One region of the Pantoea sp. RCC30.1 genome, then DNA from elsewhere that is predicted to be linked to it. Evidence: predicted binding sites of a transcription regulator. Region 1 holds the regulator's gene; each other region holds the start of a gene.

Region 1 (7,656 bases):
GCCTGCTGTTGCTGCTTTGCAAGCTGTGCGTCGATCTGTTGCCGCTGCTGCTCGCGTTGCTGTGTCAGTCCCGCCAGCGTCGCCTCACGCTGTGTCAGCAGAGCAAAGTTCTCCTGCCATACTGGCAGTGAAGCGCCCCAATGCGCCAGATCGGCAAGCTGCTCACGTAACTGATGCTGATCAGCAATAGCCTGCTGCACTGACGTGACCTGCCGCTTCTGCTCCGTCAGGCTGGCCTGGGTCTGGTCGGCATGTTGCTGCAGACGGCTATTTTCCTGCTGCAGCTCCGCAAGATGCTGCTGCAGCGTGCTGATCCGCTGATCCAGCGGCAGAACCTGTTCCGTCAGCAGGTTCTCTTGCTGCTGCTGTTCCTGCAGCGCCTGCTGGCGGGCCATCTGGCTGGCCGCGTAATTCTGCTGATGCTGCTGCTGTTGGGTCTGCGCCTGTTGCTGCGCCGCTGTAAGTTGCTGACAGCGGCTCTCAATCTGCTGCTGTTCGGTGCGTAATGCGTCGCGCTGCTGCAGTTTTACCCGCAGCTTTTCAGCCGGTTCGCTGCGAGCCAGCCGCAGGCGGTCCGTCTCAGCCGCCTGGGATGCGGCCTGGGCCTGCTGTACTGCCACTTCAGCCTGCTCACTCTCCTGCTGTAACTGCTGCGCCTGCTGCTGCCACTGTTGCTGTTGCTGCGCCTGTTGATAGTGGGTGCTAAGCCGCTGTTCCGCGTCGGTCAGATCGGTGAGCTGCTGTTGCAGCGCGTCGCGTGCGTCGCTATCCAGCAGCGCCATCGCACCCGCCTGGCTGCGTAGCAGATCCAACTGAGTTTTCGCCTCTTTATGGCGCTCGTAGATAGCGGCGGAAATCAGGCCGTAAATTTCTGTGCCGGTCAGCTCCTCCAGCAGTTCGGCGCGCTCACTGGCTTTGGCGTTGAGGAAGGCGGCGAACTGGCCCTGTGACAGCATCATCGAGCGGGTAAAGCGTTCGAAATCAAGACCGGAGAGGGTTTCGATCATCTTCAGCTTGTCACCGACTTTATCGGCAACAATGATGTTGTCGGCGCAGCGCGCCAGCTCAACGCGCGGTGCCTGCAGCTTGCCGTCGGCGGTGCCGCGCGCACGGTTCTGGCTCCAGAAGGCGCGCCAGGCTTCGCCTTTGATCTCAAACTCTACTTCAGCCAGACATTCGGCACAGTCGCGCGTCATCAGCGCATTCTGGCTCTGGGAAATCGCGCCCAGGCGCGGCGTCTGGTGATAGAGCGCCAGGCAGATCGCGTCCAGCAGCGTGGTTTTACCCGCCCCGGTTGCCCCGGTTATGGCGAACAGGCCGTTGCTGGCAAAGGGTTCGGCGCGGAAGTCGATGAACCATTCACCGCGCAGAGCATTGAGGTTTTTAAAACGTAGGGTGAGGATCTTCATTGGGGCTCTTCCATGGCGGCCAGCGTCTGGCGGAACAGGGTGGTCATCTCGTCGATTTGCGCCGGCTGCAGCTCTTCATCCAGCGCCAGGCGGCGGGCAAAGACCTCCTCCACCTTCAGCTCACTCAGGGTTTCATTGTCGAGCCGCGCCAGGCTCTGCTGCCGTTGTTCACGGCTGCGGCGCAGCAGCAATACCTCGACCGGCAGCGTGGCGGTCAGGGTTTCGACCTGACGTTGCAGATCGCTGAGGTACTCCTGCGTGGTGACTTCGATGTCGAGCCAGGTGGGCTTCTCCTGCTCTGCCGTACTGAAGGCGTTTAACTGCTCCGCAATCTGCGCCAGCGATCCTTTCAGTACCTGCATTGGCTGCGCCTGCGGCACGACCAGCGGCGTGACCGATTTCAGGCCGCTGGCCGCCAGTTCCAGCAGGAAGACGCTCTTTTCAGTCCCCAGCTCATCAAAGCTCAGTGGAATCGGCGAGCCGCTGTAGCGGATATGCTCGCTGCCCGCGACGCGCTGGGCGCGGTGAATATGGCCCAGCGCAATGTAATCAGCCGCCGGAAAGGCGCTAGCCGGGAAGGCATCCAGCGTGCCGATATAGATGTCACGCACCGAATCGCTCTGGCTGACGCCGACGGTGGTGAGGTGGCCGGTGGCGATGATCGGCAGCGCATAACCCAGCGCCTGGGCAGCGGCGAAACGCTGCTGATAGTGATGGGCGATCGCCTCCAGCAGCAAGGTCTGTTTGTCACGTCCCGACTGACCCGCCCGGCTGCGCAGGATATCGCGCGGCCGCAGATAGGGTATGGCACACATCAGCGCCCCCGGTTCGCCCTGACGGGTGTTGAGCAGCAGCACATCCGCCTGCTCCTGCGGCGTGGCGATCACCCGGGTGTTGAGACAGGCGAGCAGCTCGCGCGACTCATTCAGCGTCGCCACGGAATCGTGGTTGCCCGCCAGCACAATCAGCTGACAGCCGGTGGGCTGCAGCGCCACCACAAATCGGTTAAACATCTCGCGGGCGTAGCTGGGCGGCGTGCCGGTATCAAACAGATCGCCTGCAATAATCAACGCATCCACCTGATGTTGTTCAATCTGGATCAACAGCCAGTCGAGAAACGCCTGATGTTCGGCTGCCCGACTTTTGTTGTAAAAGAACTGCCCCAGATGCCAGTCCGCAGTATGAATGATGCGCATGATGAGTCCCTGCCGTTGTGATTCGCCCGGCGATTATACTGGCTCTGCAGCCAAAGCAAAAAATTGTCGCTGCGCTGTCATAAATGATTACCAACGGCGTTACAGGCAGGTTATGTTTTTCATAAAAGTGTCACAAATCTGACGCATAATGGCGCCGCGAATCTCAGTGACAGCCGTCATAATCAGCAGGAGTAATAATGGCTAAGCGCATTTTGGTTGTGGAGGATGAAGCCCCCATCCGTGAAATGTTGTGTTTTGTTCTGGAGCAGAACGACTATCAGCCAATCGAGGCGGAAGATTATGACAGCGCCGTTGGCAAGCTGATTGAACCCTGGCCCGATCTGATTTTACTGGACTGGATGTTACCCGGTGGCAGCGGTATTCAGTTTATCAAGCATCTGAAACGTGAGGCGATGACGCGCGATATTCCGGTGATGATGCTCACCGCGCGTGGCGAAGAGGAAGATCGGGTGCGCGGCCTGGAAGTGGGCGCCGATGATTACATTACCAAACCGTTTTCACCCAAAGAGCTGATGGCGCGAATTAAAGCGGTGATGCGCCGTATTTCACCGATGGCGGTGGAAGAGGTGATTGAGATGCAGGGACTGAGTCTGGATCCCTCTTCACATCGCGTGATGTCCGAAACCACGCCGCTGGAGATGGGCCCCACCGAATATAAGCTGCTGCACTTCTTTATGACTCACCCGGAACGCGTTTACAGCCGCGAACAGCTGCTGAACCACGTCTGGGGCACCAATGTGTATGTGGAAGATCGCACTGTCGATGTTCACATTCGCCGTTTACGTAAAGCGCTGGAAGTCTCCGGCCACGATCGCATGGTACAAACCGTCCGTGGAACAGGCTATCGTTTCTCTGCCCGCTATTAAACGGAGCCTTTACCGTGCTGGAACGCCTCTCCTGGAAGAGATTACTGACAGAACTGCTGCTGGCCTGTCTGCCTGCGGCGCTGCTGGGCCTGCTGTTTGGCGGCTTGCCCTGGTGGCTGCTGCTGAGCGTGGTCATGGTGCTGTTATGGCATTTCCACAATCTGATGCGATTGTCGCACTGGCTGTGGCTCGACCGCACAATGACGCCACCGGCCGGGCGTGCCAGCTGGGAACCGCTGTTTTATGGCCTTTACCAGATGCAACTGCGCAACCGGCGGCGGCGACGTGAACTTGGTAATCTGATTAAGCGTTTCCGCAGCGGTGCCGAGTCGCTGCCGGATGCGGTGATCCTGACCACGGAAGAGGGCACCATTTTCTGGTGTAACGGCCTGGCGCAGCAGCACCTGGGGCTGCGCTGGCCGGAAGATAATGGCCAGAACATCCTCAATCTGCTGCGTTATCCGGAGTTCTCCCGCTATCTTCGCCAGCGCGATTTCGACAAGCCGCTGACGCTGGTGCTGAACAACAAACTTCATATGGAATTCCGCGTCATGCCCTACAGCGAGGGGCAGTGGCTGCTGGTAGCGCGTGATGTGACGCAGATGCATCAGCTGGAAGGGGCGCGCCGCAACTTCTTTGCCAACGTCAGCCATGAATTACGCACGCCGCTCACGGTGCTGCAGGGCTATCTGGAGATGATGAACGACTCGGTGATGAGCGAGCCTTCGCGCAGTAAAGCGCTGCACACCATGTCGGAGCAGACGCGCCGCATGGACAGCCTGGTCAAACAACTGCTGACGCTGTCGCGTATTGAAGCCGCGCCGGCGATCGATCTGAAAGAGAAGGTCGATGTGCCGGTGATGCTGAAGCTGCTGCAGCATGAGGCGGCGACGCTGAGTGGTGGTCGTCACGATATCCATTTCCATACCGATCCCCATCTGAAAGTGTTCGGCAACGATGAACAGCTGCGCAGCGCTATCTCCAATCTGGTTTACAACGCGGTCAATCATACGCCGGACGGTACGCGGATTGATATCAGCTGGCTGCGCGGCAAACAGGGCGCCACCTTCCGGGTGTGCGACAACGGGCCGGGTATCGCCTCAGAACATATTCCACGCCTGACCGAGCGTTTCTACCGGGTTGATAAAGCACGTTCGCGCGCCACTGGCGGCAGCGGGCTGGGGCTGGCGATTGTGAAACATGCTCTGAGCCACCATAACGCGCGACTCGATATCACCAGCGTGCCGAATAAAGAGACCTGTTTTACCTTTACACTGCCCGCGAGGTTGATTGTCAGCAGCGTGATGCAGGAGAATGCCGTTCATTAATCGCTGCCGGATCTCCCTGATGCGCCTCCTTCTTTTGTTGATCGTTACTCTGCTGCCGGGCCTGGCACTGGCCCAGCCCGTTACGCTATCCGGCAATCTCAGCAGCGTCGGATCCGATACGCTCGGCTATCTGATGACCCTGTGGGGTGAAGATTTCAGTCGCCAGGCGCCGGGCGTCAATGTGCAGGTTCAGGCCTCCGGTTCTTCTACCGCGCCGACTGCGCTGGCGGCGGGCGCCGCACAGCTCGGGCCGATGAGCCGCCCGATGCAGGCCGATGAGCGCCAGGCTTTTGAGGCGCGCTACGGTTATCTGCCTCTGGCGGTGCCGGTAGCGATGGATGCGCTGGTAGTGGTGGTGAATCAGCGTAACCCGCTGCAGCAGATTGAACCGCGTCAGCTCGACGCCATCTTCTCCGTTACCCGCCTGTGTGGTGCACACAGCGTGCCGCTGCGCTGGGGCGATCTCGGTTTAACCGGCGCGCAGTGGAACCAACGACCCATTCAGCGCTATGGTCGTAACTCTGCCTCCGGCACCTGGGGTTTCTTCAAACAGCAGGTGCTGTGCAAAGGCGATTTTCGCAGCGACGTGGCGGAATTCCCTGGCTCGGCCGCGGTGGTGCAGGCAGTGGCCGGTAATTCGCGCAGCATCGGCTACGCCAGTTTTGGCTTTCACCTCAGCGGCGTAAAAATGCTGGCGGTGATGAATGATCAGGGGCAGGCGATTGCCCCGGATGCTGATGCCATCCGCAGCGGCCGCTATCCCTGGGCACGTCCCCTCTATCTCTATGTTAATAAAGCGCCCGGCAAACCGCTGCCACCGCTGATAGCCGCGTTTCTGCAGCAGGTGCTCTCTCCGCAAGGTCAGCGGCGGGTCAGCGAAGCGGGCTATCTGCCGCTTTCAGACAGTCAGATGGCGCAGGCGCGTGCCGCGCTGCGTTAACCCCGCAAGTTGAATTTTTTTCATCATCACTGAATTTTCTTCAGTTGCAGATGAGCGCGCCTCATGCCACTCTGTATTCAGACATGTAGCCATCCAGATGGCTATTTATATCAGGATGCAATTATTTCCTGCCGTCATTACCGGCAGGAGAGACAGGAGTGATCATGCAAAGAGAAACCGCCCCTTTCCGTGCCGATACCGTTGGCAGCTTCCTGCGTCCCGCTGCGATTAAGCAGGCGCGCGAACAGTTTGCTGCCGGAGAGATTGATGCGGCAGCCCTGCAGCAGGTCGAAGATGATGCGATTCGCGATGTGGTAGCGAAGCAGCGTGAAAATGGCCTGAAAGTGGTCACTGATGGTGAGTTTCGTCGCGGCTGGTGGCACTTCGATTTCTTCTATGGCCTTGACGGCGTCGAGAGCTATGAAGCGGAGCAGGGTATCCAGTTTAATGGCGTGCAGACCAAAGCGCATGGTGTGAAAGTGGTTAGCAAACTCGGTTTCCCGGCGGATCACCCGATGCTGGCGCATTTTCGCTTCCTGCAGAGTATTGCCGGGGATGCGGTGCCGAAAATGACCATTCCCAGCCCCAGCGTTTTACACTTTCGCGGTGGCCGCAAAGTGATTGATGCAGAGGTCTATCCCGATCTGGCGGACTACTTCGAGGATCTGGCGCAGACCTACAAAGCGGCGATTAAGGCATTTTATGATGCGGGTTGCCGCTATCTCCAGCTGGATGACACCGTCTGGGCTTACCTCTGCTCTGAAGATCAGAAGCGCGATATCCGCGCACGCGGCGACGATCCGGATCAGCTGGCACAGACTTACGCGCAGGTGCTGAATAAAGCGCTGGAGGATAAACCTGCTGATCTGACCGTGGGTCTGCATGTCTGTCGCGGGAACTTCCGCTCAACCTGGATCTCAGAGGGTGGCTACGGGCCGGTGGCAGAAATCCTGTTCGGCAGCGTCAACGTGGATGCGTTCTTCCTGGAGTATGACAACGCCCGTTCCGGCGGTTTTGAACCACTGCGTTATATTAAGCCGGGCCATCAGCAGGTGGTGCTGGGCCTCATCACCACGAAAGTGGGTGAACTGGAAGATCCGGCGCAGGTGAAAACCCGGCTGGAAGAGGCGGCGCAGTATGTCAGCCTGGAACAGATCTGCCTCAGCCCGCAGTGCGGTTTTGCGTCAACTGAAGAGGGCAACAGCCTGAGCGAAGCGCAGCAGTGGCAAAAAATTCGCCTGGTCGTCGATATCGCGAATCAGGTCTGGTAGTGCTGTAACGTTGTGCAGACAGGCGCGTAAAACGCGCCTTTTGTGTATCTTCAGCCCCGTTTATGCGGGGATTTCTCACGCTCTGTCTATTATTTAGGCACATCATCTTGTGTGCCTGCAGAAAAAATTAATGCTATCCACTGCCTTTTAGAAAAATGGCGGTATAACCTTCTGGTTTTCCGATCCCGTATTGCCTTTCGCCGCTATAAACGTTTTACTTAGCGCCGTTGTCGATCCATCCCTCTGTGAACAGAATAAAAGCAGCTTAAATCACCTGCGCTTTACCCTGCGACGAGCATAATGCGCTGACATTGTCAGCCAGATCGCGGTTTACACGCAGCGAGGGGACAACACTAACCCAACTTCCACCGCAACATCAGTGACAGGCCGTATGACACATCGTTTAAATTCGAAGGACATTCTCGCGCTGGGCTTTATGACATTTGCCCTGTTTGTTGGTGCGGGTAACATCATTTTCCCGCCAATGGTCGGTATTCAGTCTGGCGAACACGTCTGGACTGCCGCGATTGGTTTTCTTATTACCGCAGTCGGTCTTCCTGTGATGACCGTGATCGCGCTGGCCCGCGTCGGCGGCGGCGTCGATGCGCTCAGCACCCCGATTGGC
Region 2 (7,656 bases), on a different contig from region 1:
GCTCGCCACCTTCTTTATGGGGCTACGTCTGAATCTGGATGGCACTAATCTGGTGGTGCAGAACGCCGATAGCGTGCGCTGGAACTGGATCGCCGCAGGCTGTGCGGTGGTGTTTCTGTTCCAGCTTATGCGTCCGGTGTGGCAAAGCGGCCTGAATAAAATCTCCGGTCCGGCGCTGGTGTTACCCGGCCTGGATGGCTCGACGCCGAAGCAGAAGCTGGTGATGACGGTGATGATTATCGCCGCGATTGCCTGGCCATTCCTGGTGTCACGCGGCACCGTCGATATCGCTACCATGACGCTGATCTACGTGATGCTCGGTCTGGGCTTAAACGTGGTGGTCGGCCTTTCTGGCCTGCTGGTGCTGGGTTATGGCGGCTTCTACGCCATCGGTGCCTACACCTTTGCGCTGCTGAACCACTATTACGGTCTCGGCTTCTGGCAGTGCCTGCCGCTCTCCGGCATGGTCGCTGCGCTGTTTGGTCTGCTGCTGGGCTTCCCGGTGCTGCGACTGCGCGGTGACTATCTGGCGATTGTGACGCTGGGCTTCGGTGAAATCGTGCGTATTCTGCTGCTGAACAACACCGCCCTGACCGGTGGCCCGAATGGCATCAGCCAGATCCCGAAACCCACACTGTTTGGTCTGGAGTTTGGCCGTACGCCGCGTGAAGGCGGCTGGGATACCTTCCATAATTTCTTTGGGCTGAAGTACGATCCCAGCGACCGCATTATCTTCCTCTACCTGGTGGCGCTGCTGCTGGTGGTGCTGACCCTGTTCGTGATTAACCGGCTGCTCCGCATGCCGCTGGGGCGGGCCTGGGAAGCGCTGCGCGAAGATGAGATTGCCTGCCGTTCACTGGGCCTGAGTCCGACCCGCATCAAGCTGACCGCCTTTACCATCAGTGCTGCGTTTGCGGGCTTTGCCGGCAGTCTGTTCGCGGCGCGTCAGGGCTTTGTCAGCCCCGAATCCTTTACCTTTGTCGAATCTGCCTTTGTGCTGGCGATTGTGGTTCTGGGCGGGATGGGCTCGCAGTTTGCGGTGATTCTGGCCGCCATTCTGCTGGTGGTATCACGCGAGCTGATGCGTGATCTTAATGAATACAGCATGCTGGTGCTGGGTGGCCTGATGGTGCTGATGATGATCTGGCGTCCGCAGGGATTGTTGCCGATGAAGCGTCCGCATCTGAAGCTCAGAGCCGCTAAAAAAGGAGAGCAGGCATGATTCAGCCTTTATTAGCCGTTGAAGGCCTGATGATGCGCTTCGGCGGTCTGTTAGCCGTGAACAATGTGGCGCTGGAGCTGCGTCCGCAGGAGATCGTTTCACTGATTGGCCCCAACGGTGCCGGTAAAACCACCGTGTTCAACTGCCTGACCGGCTTTTACAAGCCGACTGGCGGCACGATCACATTGCGTGAGCAGCATCTGGAAGGATTGCCGGGCCATAAGATTGCGCGGATGGGCATCGTACGCACTTTCCAGCATGTACGTCTGTTCCGTGAGATGACGGTGATTGAGAACCTGCTGGTCGCGCAACATCAGCATCTGAAAAGCGGCGTGTTTTCCGGCCTGCTGAAGACTCCGGCGTTTCGCCGCAGTGAGAGTGAGGCGCTGGACCGTGCGGCGACCTGGCTGGAGCGGGTCGGTCTGCTGGATCTTGCTAACCGTCAGGCGGGCAATCTGGCCTATGGTCAGCAGCGTCGGCTGGAGATTGCGCGCTGCATGGTGACACGCCCGGAGATCCTGATGCTGGATGAACCGGCGGCGGGCCTTAACCCTAAAGAAACCCACGAGCTGGACGCGTTGATTGCAGAGCTGCGTGGCGAACACAAGGTGTCGGTGCTGCTGATTGAACATGATATGAAGCTGGTAATGGGCATTTCTGACCGTATTTACGTGGTTAATCAGGGAACGCCGCTGGCTAACGGAACGCCGGAGGAGATTCGTAATAACCCGGATGTCATTCGTGCCTATTTAGGAGAGGCCTGAGATGGCAAATGCGATGTTAACCATTGAGAACGTTAGCGCCCATTACGGCAAAATTCAGGCGCTGCACAACGTCAGCCTCTATATCAATCAGGGCGAAATCGTCACCCTGATTGGCGCTAACGGAGCCGGAAAAACCACGCTGCTGGGTACGCTCTGCGGTGAGCCGCGCGCGACCCAGGGCACGATTACCTTTGATGGTAAAGCCATCACCGACTGGCAAACGGCGCGCATCATGCGTGAAGCGATTGCCATCGTGCCAGAGGGACGGCGGGTGTTTTCGCGCATGACGGTGGAAGAGAACCTGGCGATGGGCGGCTTTTTTGCCAGCCGTCCGGACTATCTGACACGGATTAAGCGCGTGTATGAACTCTTCCCACGTCTGGAAGAGCGCAAAATCCAGCGCGCCGGGACAATGTCAGGCGGCGAACAGCAGATGCTGGCGATTGGCCGTGCGCTGATGAGCCAGCCGCGCCTGCTGCTGCTGGATGAGCCGTCGCTGGGGCTGGCACCGATCATTATTCAGCAGATCTTCGACACCATTGAGCAGCTGCGCAGCGAGGGGATGACGATTTTCCTGGTGGAGCAGAATGCGAATCAGGCACTGAAACTGGCGGATCGGGGCTATGTGCTGGAGAACGGGCATGTGGTGCTCGAAGACACAGGTGCAGCGCTACTCTCCAACGAAGCCGTCCGCAGCGCGTACTTAGGTGCCTGATGGGGCACGGCCTGGCTTACTGGCCATTTCGACACCGGGCAGTGCTCGAATTCCTCACGTACTTCAGTACGCTCTGGATGCTGTGCGCTGGCCGGCGCCGAACTGCCTGCGACGCCGACGGCCTTGAATATCGATGATGGTGGAGCCGCCATTAGCCTTTGAGTCTGGTGAAGTGAAAACCAGCATCACATGTTTTCACTTCCCAACCACTTTGCAAATTATGTAACCAAAACCTGGCGGTGGTGGTACTTTGCCGCCGCGCTGCCAGCGTCCTCTTTTCCTCGCTTTAGCCTGTCATCCGGCTGTCATCTGGTTGTTATTAATCTGTCATTTCCCCGTGTCATGTTACTTCGCGAACCAGAAATCCGTGATTTCACGCGTATTTACCTGCACAGGAAAATTCTATGTCCGTCGTTACCTTTCGTCGTAGCCTGATGAGCGCGCTGCTCGGTCTGACGCTCAGCAGCCATGCCATGGCCGCTACTGAGATCCCTTTCTGGCACTCTATGGAAGGCGAGTTAGGCAAAGAAGTGGATTCGCTGGCACAGCGTTTTAACGAGACGCATCCCGATTACAAAATTGTTCCGACCTACAAAGGTAACTACGAGCAGAGCCTGGCAGCAGGAATTGCGGCTGTGCGCAGCGGCAAAGCGCCTGCGGTGTTGCAGGTCTATGAAGTCGGTACGGCGACCATGATGGCCTCAAAAGCGATTGTGCCGGTGCATCAGGTCTTCAAAGATGCCGGAATTCCTTTCGATGAAAAACAGTTCGTGCCAACGGTGGCGGGCTACTACAGCGATAGCAAAGGTCAGCTGATCTCTCAGCCGTTCAACAGCTCGACGCCGGTGCTCTACTACAACAAAGACGCCTTTAAAAAAGCGGGCCTGAACCCGGACCAGCCGCCTAAAACCTGGCAGGCGCTGGCGACGGATGCCGCCGCACTGCGTAAATCGGGCATGAGCTGTGGCTACGCCAGCGGCTGGCAGGGCTGGATCCAGATTGAAAACTTCAGCGCCTGGCATGCTCTGCCGGTAGCGACTGAAAACAACGGATTTGACGGACTCGATGCGGTGCTGGAGTTCAACAAACCGGTACTGGTTCGTCATATCGAACAGCTGGAAGCGATGAACAAGAAAGGGGACTTCACCTACTTTGGCCGCAAAGATGAATCCACCGCCAAGTTCTACAACGGCGACTGCGGTATCACTACCGCCTCATCCGGTTCGCTGGCTGATATCCGTCATTACGCCAAATTCAACTTCGGCGTTGGCATGATGCCGTATGACGATACCGTGCCGAATGCGCCGCAGAACGCCCTGATCGGCGGTGCCAGCCTGTGGGTGATGAAAGGCAAAGATGCGGCAACCTACAAAGGCGTAGCTGAGTTCATGCAGTTCCTGGCTAAACCGGAAATCGCTGCGGAATGGCACCAGAAAACCGGCTATCTGCCGATTACTACCGCCGCCTACGAGCTGACGAAACAGCAGGGCTTCTACGATAAGAATCCGGGTGCGGATATTGCCACCCGCCAGATGATGAACAAGCCGCCATTGCCGTTCACCAAAGGGATGCGTCTGGGCAACATGCCGCAGATTCGTACCGTGATCGACGAAGAGCTGGAAAGCGTCTGGACCGGCAAACAGTCACCGCAAAACGCGATGGATAACGCAGTGAAACGCGGCAACGAGCTGCTGCGCCGCTTCCAGCAGCAGGTAAAGTAATCTCTCCATGCGGGCCAGCCTGGCTGGCCCCTCTTTTCTGACGTCAGGTACGCAATGTCTTCATCTCGTCCGGTCTTTCGCACCAGCCTGTTGCCCTATCTTCTGGTGCTGCCGCAACTGCTGATTACCGCTATCTTCTTTCTCTGGCCTGCCGGTGAAGCGCTGTGGTACTCGTTGCAAAGCCTCGATCCTTTTGGCATCTCCAGCAGCTTTGTCGGGCTGGAAAACTTCAGACGGCTGTTTGCCGATCCTTACTATCTGGATTCGTTCTGGGCCACCATCAAATTCAGCGGCATGGTCACGGTGTTCGGCATGGTCTTCTCGCTGCTGCTGGCAGCGCTGGTGGATTATGTGGTACGACTGCGCCGCCTCTATCAGACCCTGCTGCTGCTGCCCTACGCCGTTGCGCCCGTGGTGGCCGCGGTGCTGTGGATGTTCCTGTTTAATCCAGGCCTTGGCCTGTTCAGCTATCTGCTGAACCACATCGGCTACAACTGGAACTACGCGCAAAACAGCGGTCAGGCGATGTTCCTGGTGGTGCTGGCCTCGATCTGGCAGCAGATGAGCTACAACTTCCTGTTCTTCTTCGCCGCACTGCAATCTATCCCTAAATCGCTGGTGGAAGCCGCCGCGATTGACGGTGCCGGACCGGTGCGTCGCTTCTTCAACCTCTCACTGCCCCTGATTACGCCGGTCAGCTTCTTCCTGCTGGTGGTGAACCTGATCTACGCCTTCTTCGATACCTTCCCGGTGATCGATGCCGCGACCGGCGGCGGGCCGGTGCAGGCGACCACCACGCTGATCTACAAAATCTATCGCGAAGGCTTTACCGGGCTGGATCTCTCCTCGTCCGCGGCGCAGTCGGTGGTGCTGATGCTGCTGGTCATTGGGCTGACGGTGCTCCAGTTCCGCTTTGTTGAACGTAAGGTGCAATACCAATGATTGAGAATCGACGCGGACTGGATATCTTCAGCCACATCGTGCTGGTGCTGGGCGTGCTCACTATTCTGTTTCCGCTCTATGTCGCCTTTGTGGCGGCGACGCTGGATAACGAGGCGGTCTATCAGGTGCCGATGACGCTGGTGCCCGGTACGCACCTGTGGGAGAACATCTCGCGCATCTGGACGCACGGCGTCAACGGCAGCGGGCCGGCGTTTGGCCTGATGCTCCTCAACAGCATGATCATGGCGCTGGGCATCACCGTCGGCAAAATCACGGTGTCGATGTTGTCGGCGTTTGCGCTGGTCTGGTTTCGCTTTCCGCTACGCACGCTCTTTTTCTGGCTGATCTTCATCACTCTGATGCTGCCGGTTGAGGTGCGTATCTTCCCCACGGTGCAGGTGATTGCCGACCTTCATCTGCTCGACAGCTACAGCGGATTAACCTTGCCGTTGATGGCGTCGGCGACCGCCACCTTCCTGTTCCGCCAGTTCTTTATGTCGCTGCCGGATGAGTTGGTGGAAGCGGCGCGCATCGACGGGGCAAGCGCGATGCGCTTCTTCATCGACATTGTTCTGCCGCTGTCTAAAACCAATCTGGCGGCGCTGTTTGTCATCACCTTTATCTACGGCTGGAACCAGTATCTCTGGCCGCTGCTGATCATCAATGACGCCAGTCTCGGCACGGCGGTTGCGGGGATCAAAAGCATGATCTCCACCAGCGGCTCGCCGACCCAGTGGAACGAAGTGATGGCGGCAATGTTATTAACCCTGATCCCACCGCTGGTGGTGGTATTAGTCATGCAGCGTGCCTTTGTGCGCGGTCTGGTTGAGAGTGAGAAATAAGATGGCAGGCGTAACCCTTCAGGCAGTAACCAAGTCCTACGATGGCAAAAATCAGATCATTCAGCCTCTGAATGTCACCATCAATGACGGCGAGTTTATGGTGATGGTCGGGCCATCTGGCTGCGGGAAATCGACTCTGCTGCGCATGGTGGCCGGACTGGAGCGCGTCACCTCCGGCGATATCTATATCGACAACCGTCGCGTCACCCAGGAAGAGCCGAAAGATCGCGGCATTGCGATGGTGTTCCAGAATTACGCGCTCTATCCTCACATGTCGGTGGAGGAGAACATGGCCTATGGCCTGAAAATCCGCGGGATGGGCAAAGAGCAGATCCGCCAGCGGGTGCTCGACGCGGCGCGCAGCCTGGAGCTGGATCATCTGCTGATGCGTCGGCCTCGCGAACTCTCGGGCGGACAGCGCCAGCGTGTGGCGATGGGCCGCGCGATCGTGCGTGAACCGGCGGTGTTTCTGTTCGATGAACCGTTGTCGAATCTTGATGCCCGCCTGCGGGTGCAGATGCGGCTGGAGTTGCAGCAACTGCATCGCCGCTTACAGACCACCAGCCTCTATGTGACTCACGATCAGGTCGAGGCGATGACACTGGCGCAGCGGGTGATGGTGATGAACAAAGGGGTGGTTGAGCAGCTCGGCACGCCGGTCGAAGTGTATGAACGTCCTGCCAGCAAGTTTGTTGCCTCGTTTATCGGCGCGCCCGCCATGAACCTGCTGAAAGGGCAGTTCAGCAGTGATGGCTCACGCTTCAACCTTGACGCTTCGCACGCATTGCCGCTCAGCGACACAAAAGCGAAATGGGCTAACCGGCCGGTGGTGCTGGGTATCCGGCCAGAGCATATCCAGCTCAGTAGCCGCGAGCAGGGCGGCGTGCCGCTACGAGTCGATACGCTGGAGATGCTGGGCGCCGATAATCTGGCACATGGTCGCATCGGTGACACGCCACTGGTGGTACGCTTAGCCCATAGCGAACGCCCACAGCCCGGTAGTACGCTGTGGCTGCATCTGCCGTCAGATGCGTTACACTTCTTCGATTCAACCCATGGAAAGCGTCTGGAATGAGCACACAACACTGGCCCTATCCCCGCATCGTCGCCCATCGCGGCGGCGGTAAACTGGCACCGGAAAATACGCTGGCAGCGATCGACACCGGCGCGAAATATGGTCATCAGATGATTGAGTTTGATGCCAAGTTATCGGCGGATGCGCAGATCTTCCTGCTGCATGACGACACGCTGGATCGCACCAGCAACGGCTGGGGCGTGGCGGGTCAGCTGCCGTGGGAGAAGCTATCGCAGCTCGATGCGGGCAGCTGGTTTGGCAACGCGTTTACCGGCGAGAAGCTGGCGCGGCTGGATGAAGTCGCGGCCCGCTGCCGCCAGCATCAGATGATGGCGAACATCGAAATAAAACCGACCACCGGCAGTGACGCCGAAA
Region 3 (7,656 bases), on a different contig from region 1:
TTACGCTTCTCTGCGGGCCAGGCTTCAGCAATTAGCGCCATGCCAATACCAAATTCACCACCCAGCCCCACACCCGCCAGCGTTCGCCAGGCGAGCAGATCCCAGTAGCCCTGCGCCACCGCGCACAGGCCGGTAAAAACCGAGAAGACCAGAATCGTGACGGTCAGCATGCGGATGCGGCCATAACGGTCGCTGAGATGACCAAAGACGATGCCACCGATGACTGCGCCAATCAGCGTCCAGGTCACCAGCGATCCCGCCTGTGATGGATTGAGCGCCAGCGAAACACTAATAGCCGGCAACATAAAGCCAAGTATCAGCAGGTCAAATCCATCCATGGCATAACCGCTGACCGCAGCCAGCATCGCTTTGCCCGGCGTTACACCCGGCTTAGATTGGGGAAAAGGGGACATCATTGCGCACCTCAGAGAGTAAAGTGCCGCAATTATAAAGAGAGTTCAGGATGTGACCAATTGAAAAGGCTTATCCCTGCGCCGATCAGGCGCAGAGATGAGGTTTATCAGGAAGGTTTGTTGCTGCCGTCGTCGCCCGACAGTAATTCATCGAGACGGTCACCGCCAACGTGACGGAAATCCTGACCTTTGACGAAATAGAAGATGATTTCGCAGATGTTCTGGCAACGATCGCCGATGCGCTCAATGGCGCGAGCGCAGAACAGCGCCGTCAGCACGCTGGGAATCGTGCGAGGATCTTCCATCATGTAGGTCATCAGCTGACGCACAATGCCTTCGTACTCTTTATCCACCTTTTTATCTTCACGGTAGATAGTGATCGCTTCATTGAGATCCATGCGGGCAAAGGCGTCCAGCACATCATGCAGCATCTGCACGGTGTGACGACCCAGCGACTCGAGACTCACCAGCAGCGGAAGATGCTGCTGACCAAACTTCTCAAGCGCCGTGCGGCTGATTTTCTCCGCCACGTCGCCAATGCGCTCCAGCTCGGAAATGGTTTTGATGATCGCCATCACCAGTCGCAAATCGATCGCGGTCGGCTGACGTTTGGCGATGATGCGCACGCAGGCTTCATCAATCTCCACTTCCATCATATTGACCTTCTGGTCGCCGTCGATCACCCGCTGCGCCAGTTCGCCATCCAGATTATGCATCGCGGTAATGGCATCGGTCAGCTGCTGCTCGACCATGCCACCCATGATCATCACCTGGGTACGGATATGCTCCAGCTCGGCATTGAACTGACCGGAGATGTGCTTATTCAGATTCAGATTATCCATGTCGATCTCCTGTCAGATCAGCCGTAACGGCCAGTAATGTAGTCTTCAGTTTGCTTCTGCGCTGGCTTGGTGAACAGCGTGTCGGTGTCGCTGAACTCAATCAGTTCGCCCAGATACATGAAAGCGGTATGGTCAGAGCAGCGTGCTGCCTGCTGCATATTGTGCGTCACGATCACCACGGTGTAATCCTGCTTCAGCTCGGTGATCAGCTCTTCAATACGGCCGGTAGAGATGGGATCCAGCGCGGAGCAGGGCTCATCCAGCAGCAACACTTCCGGGCGAATTGCGATACCGCGTGCAATGCACAGACGCTGCTGCTGGCCGCCGGAGAGACTGTAACCGCTCTGATGCAGCTTGTCTTTGGTTTCATTCCACAGCGCCGCTTTGGTGAGCGCCCACTGTACGCGCTCATCCATATCGGCACGCGACAGCTTTTCAAACAGGCGCACGCCAAAGGCGATATTGTCATAGATCGACATCGGGAACGGCGTCGGCTTCTGAAACACCATGCCGACGCGGGCGCGCAGCAGCGCGATATCCTGCTGAGTCGCCAGAATGTTTTCGCCATCCAGCAGAATGTCCCCTTCGGCCCGCTGCTCCGGATAGAGTGAGTACATTTTATTGAAGGTACGCAGCAGGGTCGACTTACCACAGCCCGAGGGCCCGATAAACGCGGTGACCTCATTCTTAGCGATATCCAGGTTGATGTTCTTCAGCGCATGAAACTTGCCGTAATAGAAGTTCAGATTACGGACCTGAATTTTATCGGCTGATGCTGTCGCGATACTCATAATTCATCTCTCTTATTACGGCGCCGCACAGGGCCGCACCGGAAGTTAACCGTGTTTACCTTTGGCGAAAATCACCCGCGCCACAATGTTCAGCAACAGCACGCAAAGAGTAATAATCAGCACACCTGCCCAGGCCAGGCTCTGCCATTCGGCGAACGGGCTCATGGCGAACTTGAAGATGGTGACCGGCAGGTTCGCCAGCGGCTGCATCATGTCGGTGCTCCAGAACTGGTTCGACAGCGCCGTAAACAGCAGCGGGGCCGTTTCACCTGCAATGCGGGCAATCGCCAGCAGCACGCCAGTGATGATGCCGGAAACCGAGGCTTTTAGGGTGATGGCCGAGATCATCTTCCACTTAGGCGTGCCAAGCGCGTAAGCCGCTTCACGCATGCTGTCTGGCACCAGACGCAGCATGTTTTCGGTGGTACGAATCACAATTGGCACCTGCAGCAGCGCCAGCGCAATCACCCCGGCCCAGCCGGAGAAGTGCTGCATCTTCGCTACCACCAGGGTGTAGACGAACAGGCCGACCACAATTGAGGGTGCCGAAAGCAGAATGTCGTTAATAAAGCGGATCACTTCTGACAGGGCCGATTTGCGCCCATACTCCGCCAGATAGATACCCGCCATGATGCCCAGTGGTGTGCCAAAGAAAGTAGACCAGAAAATCAGTAATCCACTGCCGGCCAGGGCATTCGCCAGACCGCCGCCCGCGGTATTCGGCGGTGGCGTTGATTCGGTGAACAGGGACCAGGAAAGCCCATCTACGCCGCGCGTGACGGTGGTGAACAGGATCCACACCAGCCAGAACAGGCCAAATGCCATGGTCAGCAGCGACAGCGACAGCGCAATTTTATTTTTAGTGCTGCGCCAGGACTGCATTTTACGGCGTGATGCGTCCAGTTCGGCGCGCGCCTGAATTTCAATCGTGGTCATGAGCGCGCTCCTTCACTTTTCTGCAGTCGCATAATCATCAGCTTTGAAATCGCCAGCACGATAAAGGTAATCACAAACAGGATCAGTCCCAGCTCCATCAGCGCGGCGACATGAACGCCCGACTCCGCTTCAGCGAATTCGTTGGCCAGCGCCGAGGTGATGCTGTTACCCGGCATAAACAGCGACGGGCTGTCGAGCTGGTAGGTGTTGCCGATGATAAAGGTCACCGCCATGGTCTCGCCCAGCGCACGACCCAGTCCCAGCATTACGCCGCCAATCACGCCATTTTTAGTAAACGGCAGTACGACGCGCCAGATCACTTCCCAGGTGGTGCAGCCGATGCCGTAGGCTGACTCTTTCATCATTACCGGGGTCTGCTCAAACACGTCGCGCATGACCGAGGCGATATACGGGATGATCATAATTGCCAGAATCACCCCCGCCGCGAGAATACCGATACCAAAAGCGGGGCCAGAGAAGAGCTCGCCGACAATCGGAATACCTGACATCACGTCGTTAACCGGGGTCTGAAAATATTCGGCAAACAGCGGCGCGAAAACAAACAGGCCCCACATGCCGTAAACGATACTCGGGATAGCCGCCAGCAGCTCAATGGCGGTGCCCAGTGGGCGACGCAGCCAGGCGGGTGAGAGTTCGGTCAGGAACAGCGCGATACCAAAACTCACTGGCACGGCGATAATCAGGCCGATGGTAGAGGTCACAAGGGTGCCGTAGATCGGTACCAGTGCGCCAAATTGTTCGTTAGGCGCATCCCAGGTTTTGGTCCACAAAAAGGCGAAACCAAACTTCTGGATGCTGGGCCACGAGGAGATGATCAGGGAGACAATAATGCCACCCATCAGTAACAGCACAATCAGCGCAGCCAGCCTGACCAGCGCGCCAAAAATCTTGTCACCTTGTTTACCTGGGGCTTTGAATGCCGGCTTCGTTGCAGCCATAGAAGTCTCAGTCTTCAGAAGTTATCAGGGCGGCATGAGCCGCCCGTTGGGTCTGACCGGAACACTGCCCGGTCAGGGTCGGTCAATTACTGATAAAGCGCTTTACCAGAACTGTCTTTGATGTTGGCTTTCCAGGCGGCGCGAATCTGCTCGGTCACGCTCTCTGGCAGCGCAGCATAATCCAGCGCAGTGGCGGTTTTGCTGCCTTTCTTATAAGCCCAGTCGAAGAATTTCAGCACTTCAGCGCCTTTGGCCGCATTCGCCTGATCTTTGTAGATCAGAATGAAGGTGGTTGAGGAGATTGGCCAGGCATCAGCGCCCTTCTGGAAGGTCAGATCCTGTGCGAACGATTTGCTCCAGTCAGCGCCTTTCGCGGCATTACTGAAGCTTGTCTCGCTTGGTGCGACCGCTTTACCATCGGCATCGACCAGTTTGGTGTAGGTCAGGTTGTTCTGTTTGGCGTAGGCATATTCCACGTAGCCAATTGAACCTGGCAGACGCTGAACAAACGCGGCGACGCCGTCGTTGCCTTTGCCGCCCAGGCCCACTGGCCAGTTAACGGTGTTGCCTTTACCAATTTTGCTGTTCCAGTCCTGGTTCACTTTCGCCAGATAGCTGGTGAAGACGAATGAGGTGCCTGAACCATCAGCGCGACGCACCACGTTGATGTTGGTCTCTGGCAGTTTTACGCCCGGGTTAAGTTTGGCGATCGCCGGGTCGTTCCACTTTTTGATGGTGCCGAGGTAGATATCACCGACTGTTTTGCCATCCAGCGTCAGCTGGCCTGACTTGATGCCTGGCAGGTTAACCGCCAGTACCACGCCACCGATGACGGTAGGGAACTGGAACAGGCCATTTTTCTGCAGATCTTCATCTTTCATTGGCGCATCGGACGCACCGAAATCAACGGTTTTGGCGATGATCTGTTTAACGCCGCCAGATGAACCGATGCCCTGGTAGTTGATTTTGCTACCGGTGGCTTGCTGATATTCTGCTGCCCACTTGGCATAAACCGGCGCCGGGAACGTCCCGCCTGCGCCAGTGAGATCGGTGGCCGCAAAAGCAGATACCGCGCTTACGGCGAAGGTGGTGGCGAGGATTCGGGCTACGGTGCTACGCATCAGTGTCATGTTCCCTCCAGGGGAGAAAAGTCAGGCCTGGGGCCGTTTTAGTAAGAATCTGTGATTGCTGCAGGAGGGAAAATAGGACAGTTTGATGACAGTGAAATGTACGAAATATGACAGTTATATGACAGAGAGCCAGAGTAAAGTGGGCCCGCGACGGGGCCCACCAGGTTATTCCACAGTAACCGATTTTGCCAGGTTACGTGGCTGATCGACGTCGGTCCCTTTGATCAGGGCGACGTGATAGGAGAGTAACTGTAGCGGCACAGTGTAGAAGATAGGCGCAATCACCTCTTCGACATGCGGCAACGGGATGATCTTCATCCCGTCACTGTCGCTGAAGCCCGCATCCTGATCCGCAAATACATAGAGCAGGCCGCCGCGTGCACGTACCTCTTCGATGTTGGATTTAAGCTTCTCCAGCAGTTCGTTGTTAGGTGCCACCACGATCACCGGCATGTCCGCATCAATCAGCGCCAGCGGGCCATGTTTCAGCTCGCCTGCGGCATAGGCTTCCGCATGAATGTAAGAGATCTCTTTGAGCTTCAGCGCCCCCTCCATGGCAATCGGATATTGATCGCCACGCCCCAGGAACAGCGCGTGATGCTTGTCAGAGAAGCCTTCTGCCAGATTCTCAATCAGCTTATCCTGCGCCAGCATCTGCTCAATCCGGTTCGGCAACGCCTGCAGTGCATGAACGATCTCATGTTCAGTATCGGCAGACATCCCTTTCAGACGGCCCAGTTTCGCCACCAGCATCAGCAGTACTGCTAACTGGGTGGTGAACGCTTTGGTGGAGGCGACGCCAATTTCGGTGCCCGCTTTGGTCATCAATGCCAGGTCAGATTCCCGCACCAGTGACGAACCGGCTACGTTGCAGACCGCCAGCGAGCCCAGGTAGCCCAGCTCTTTAGAGAGACGCAGCGCCGCCAGGGTATCTGCCGTTTCACCCGACTGCGACAGGGTGATCAGCAGGCTGTTTTTGCGAACGGCTGACTTGCGATAACGGAACTCGGAGGCGATCTCCACATCACAGGGCAGATTGGCCAGTGACTCAAACCAGTAGCGTGACACCATGCCGGAGTTGTAGGAGGTACCGCAGGCGATAATCTGGATATGCTCCACCTGGCTCAGTAGCGCTTCTGCGCCTGCGCCCAGTTCGCTGAGGTCAACCTGCCCCTGGCTGAACCGGCCGCTGAGGGTGCTTTTCAGCGCCATCGGCTGTTCGTAAATCTCTTTCTGCATGTAATGACGGTAAATACCTTTGTCACCGGCATCATATTGCAGGTTCGATTCGATCTCGGCACGCGTCACGGTGTTGCCTTCACGGTCAATAATCGTGACATCACGGCGACTGATCTCGGCGATATCCCCCTCTTCCAGATAGATGAACCGGCGGGTCACCGGCAGCAGAGCCAGCTGATCCGAGGCGATAAAGTTTTCACCCATCCCACGGCCAATAACCAGCGGGCTGCCGGAACGGGCCGCCACCAGCAGTGACGGATCGCGACTGTCCATGATCACCATGCCATAGGCACCGCGCAGCTGCGGAATCACGCGCAGCACCACTTCACGCAGTGAACCGCCCTGCCTCTGCTCCCAATGAACCAGATGCGCTACCACTTCGGTATCGGTTTCAGAGGCAAAGACGTAACCGCGCTCGATCAGCTCAGCACGCAGCGGCTCATGGTTTTCAATGATGCCGTTGTGCACGATGATGATGTGCTCTGAGATGTGCGGATGCGCATTCGCTTCCGATGGCTCACCATGAGTTGCCCAGCGAGTGTGCGCAATGCCGGTGCCACCAATCAGCGGCTGCTGTTCAGCGGCTGCCGCCAGTTTCTGCACTTTTCCTAACCGCCGCAGGCGCGTGACGTGTCCCTGACGATCGACCACGGCCAGACCGGCCGAATCATATCCGCGATATTCAAGACGACGCAGACCTTCCAGCAGAATTTCTGCGATATCGCGTTGTGCTACTGCACCAACAATTCCACACATAATGATGTTTTCCTGACTACATGGCTTTTCGCCACTTCTGTTGTCATGCGACCTGATATCCGGCTTTGCCGGTTCCCCGAGCCTTGTAGAGAGTGGGGATTATAGTTTTGGCACTGCACTGCATCGGCCCGCATAAAGCGGGCCGTTAAAAAAATTATTTTTTCTTCACCGGACGCTGCCAGTCCGCTTTGTGATTCTGTTCTTTACGGTTATAAACCAGACCGGCCTCGGTCACATCCTTCATGATGGTCGTGCCCGCCGCAATGGTGGTGCCTGCCGCGACGCTGACCGGGGCCACCAGTTGAGTATCTGAACCTACAAATACGTCATCGCCAATCACGGTTTTGAATTTGTTCGCGCCATCGTAGTTGCAGGTGATAGTGCCTGCACCGATGTTCACGTTGTCGCCAATCTCCGCATCACCGAGATAGGAGAGGTGACCCGCTTTCGATCCCTTACCCAGACGCGCTTTCTTCATTTCGACGAAGTTGCCCACGTGGGCGGCCTGCGCCAGCTCGCTGCCAGGACGCAGACGGGCAAATGGCCCGACGGTACAGGCGGTGGCGAGATTAGCATCCTCGATCACCGTA

What was found. Region 1 encodes PhoB, which activates phosphate uptake and scavenging genes when phosphate is short. Its sites were predicted from a motif close to CTGTCATAAAACTGNCNNAT; they were not measured.
Region 2: a site for PhoB is predicted at 3,015-3,034, ahead of ugpB (sn-glycerol-3-phosphate ABC transporter substrate-binding protein UgpB). Genes of this name have one in related genera too.
Region 3: a site for PhoB is predicted at 5,177-5,196, ahead of pstS (phosphate ABC transporter substrate-binding protein PstS). Genes of this name have one in related genera too.

Annotation. Positions count from the first base shown of each region.
Region 1 covers NZ_JBXUHX010000007.1:45,569-53,224, reverse strand. Annotated here, with positions in the region: gene AC2LB6_RS08480 (AAA family ATPase) at 1-1,409, opposite strand, end outside; gene sbcD (exonuclease subunit SbcD) at 1,406-2,605, opposite strand; gene phoB (phosphate response regulator transcription factor PhoB) at 2,803-3,492, shown strand; gene phoR (phosphate regulon sensor histidine kinase PhoR) at 3,507-4,820, shown strand; gene AC2LB6_RS08460 (PstS family phosphate ABC transporter substrate-binding protein) at 4,840-5,760, shown strand; gene AC2LB6_RS08455 (cobalamin-independent methionine synthase II family protein) at 5,925-7,031, shown strand; gene brnQ (branched-chain amino acid transporter carrier protein BrnQ) at 7,423-7,656, shown strand, end outside.
Region 2 covers NZ_JBXUHX010000004.1:105,896-113,551, forward strand. Annotated here, with positions in the region: gene AC2LB6_RS05675 (high-affinity branched-chain amino acid ABC transporter permease LivM) at 1-1,222, shown strand, start outside; gene livG (high-affinity branched-chain amino acid ABC transporter ATP-binding protein LivG) at 1,219-1,986, shown strand; gene livF (high-affinity branched-chain amino acid ABC transporter ATP-binding protein LivF) at 1,988-2,701, shown strand; gene ugpB (sn-glycerol-3-phosphate ABC transporter substrate-binding protein UgpB) at 3,106-4,422, shown strand; gene ugpA (sn-glycerol-3-phosphate ABC transporter permease UgpA) at 4,477-5,364, shown strand; gene ugpE (sn-glycerol-3-phosphate ABC transporter permease UgpE) at 5,361-6,206, shown strand; gene AC2LB6_RS05705 (sn-glycerol-3-phosphate import ATP-binding protein UgpC) at 6,208-7,281, shown strand; gene ugpQ (glycerophosphodiester phosphodiesterase) at 7,278-7,656, shown strand, end outside.
Region 3 covers NZ_JBXUHX010000003.1:211,160-218,815, forward strand. Annotated here, with positions in the region: gene AC2LB6_RS05020 (MFS transporter) at 1-416, opposite strand, end outside; gene phoU (phosphate signaling complex protein PhoU) at 521-1,255, opposite strand; gene pstB (phosphate ABC transporter ATP-binding protein PstB) at 1,273-2,046, opposite strand; gene pstA (phosphate ABC transporter permease PstA) at 2,092-2,982, opposite strand; gene pstC (phosphate ABC transporter permease PstC) at 2,979-3,941, opposite strand; gene pstS (phosphate ABC transporter substrate-binding protein PstS) at 4,028-5,071, opposite strand; gene glmS (glutamine--fructose-6-phosphate transaminase (isomerizing)) at 5,237-7,066, opposite strand; gene glmU (bifunctional UDP-N-acetylglucosamine diphosphorylase/glucosamine-1-phosphate N-acetyltransferase GlmU) at 7,221-7,656, opposite strand, start outside.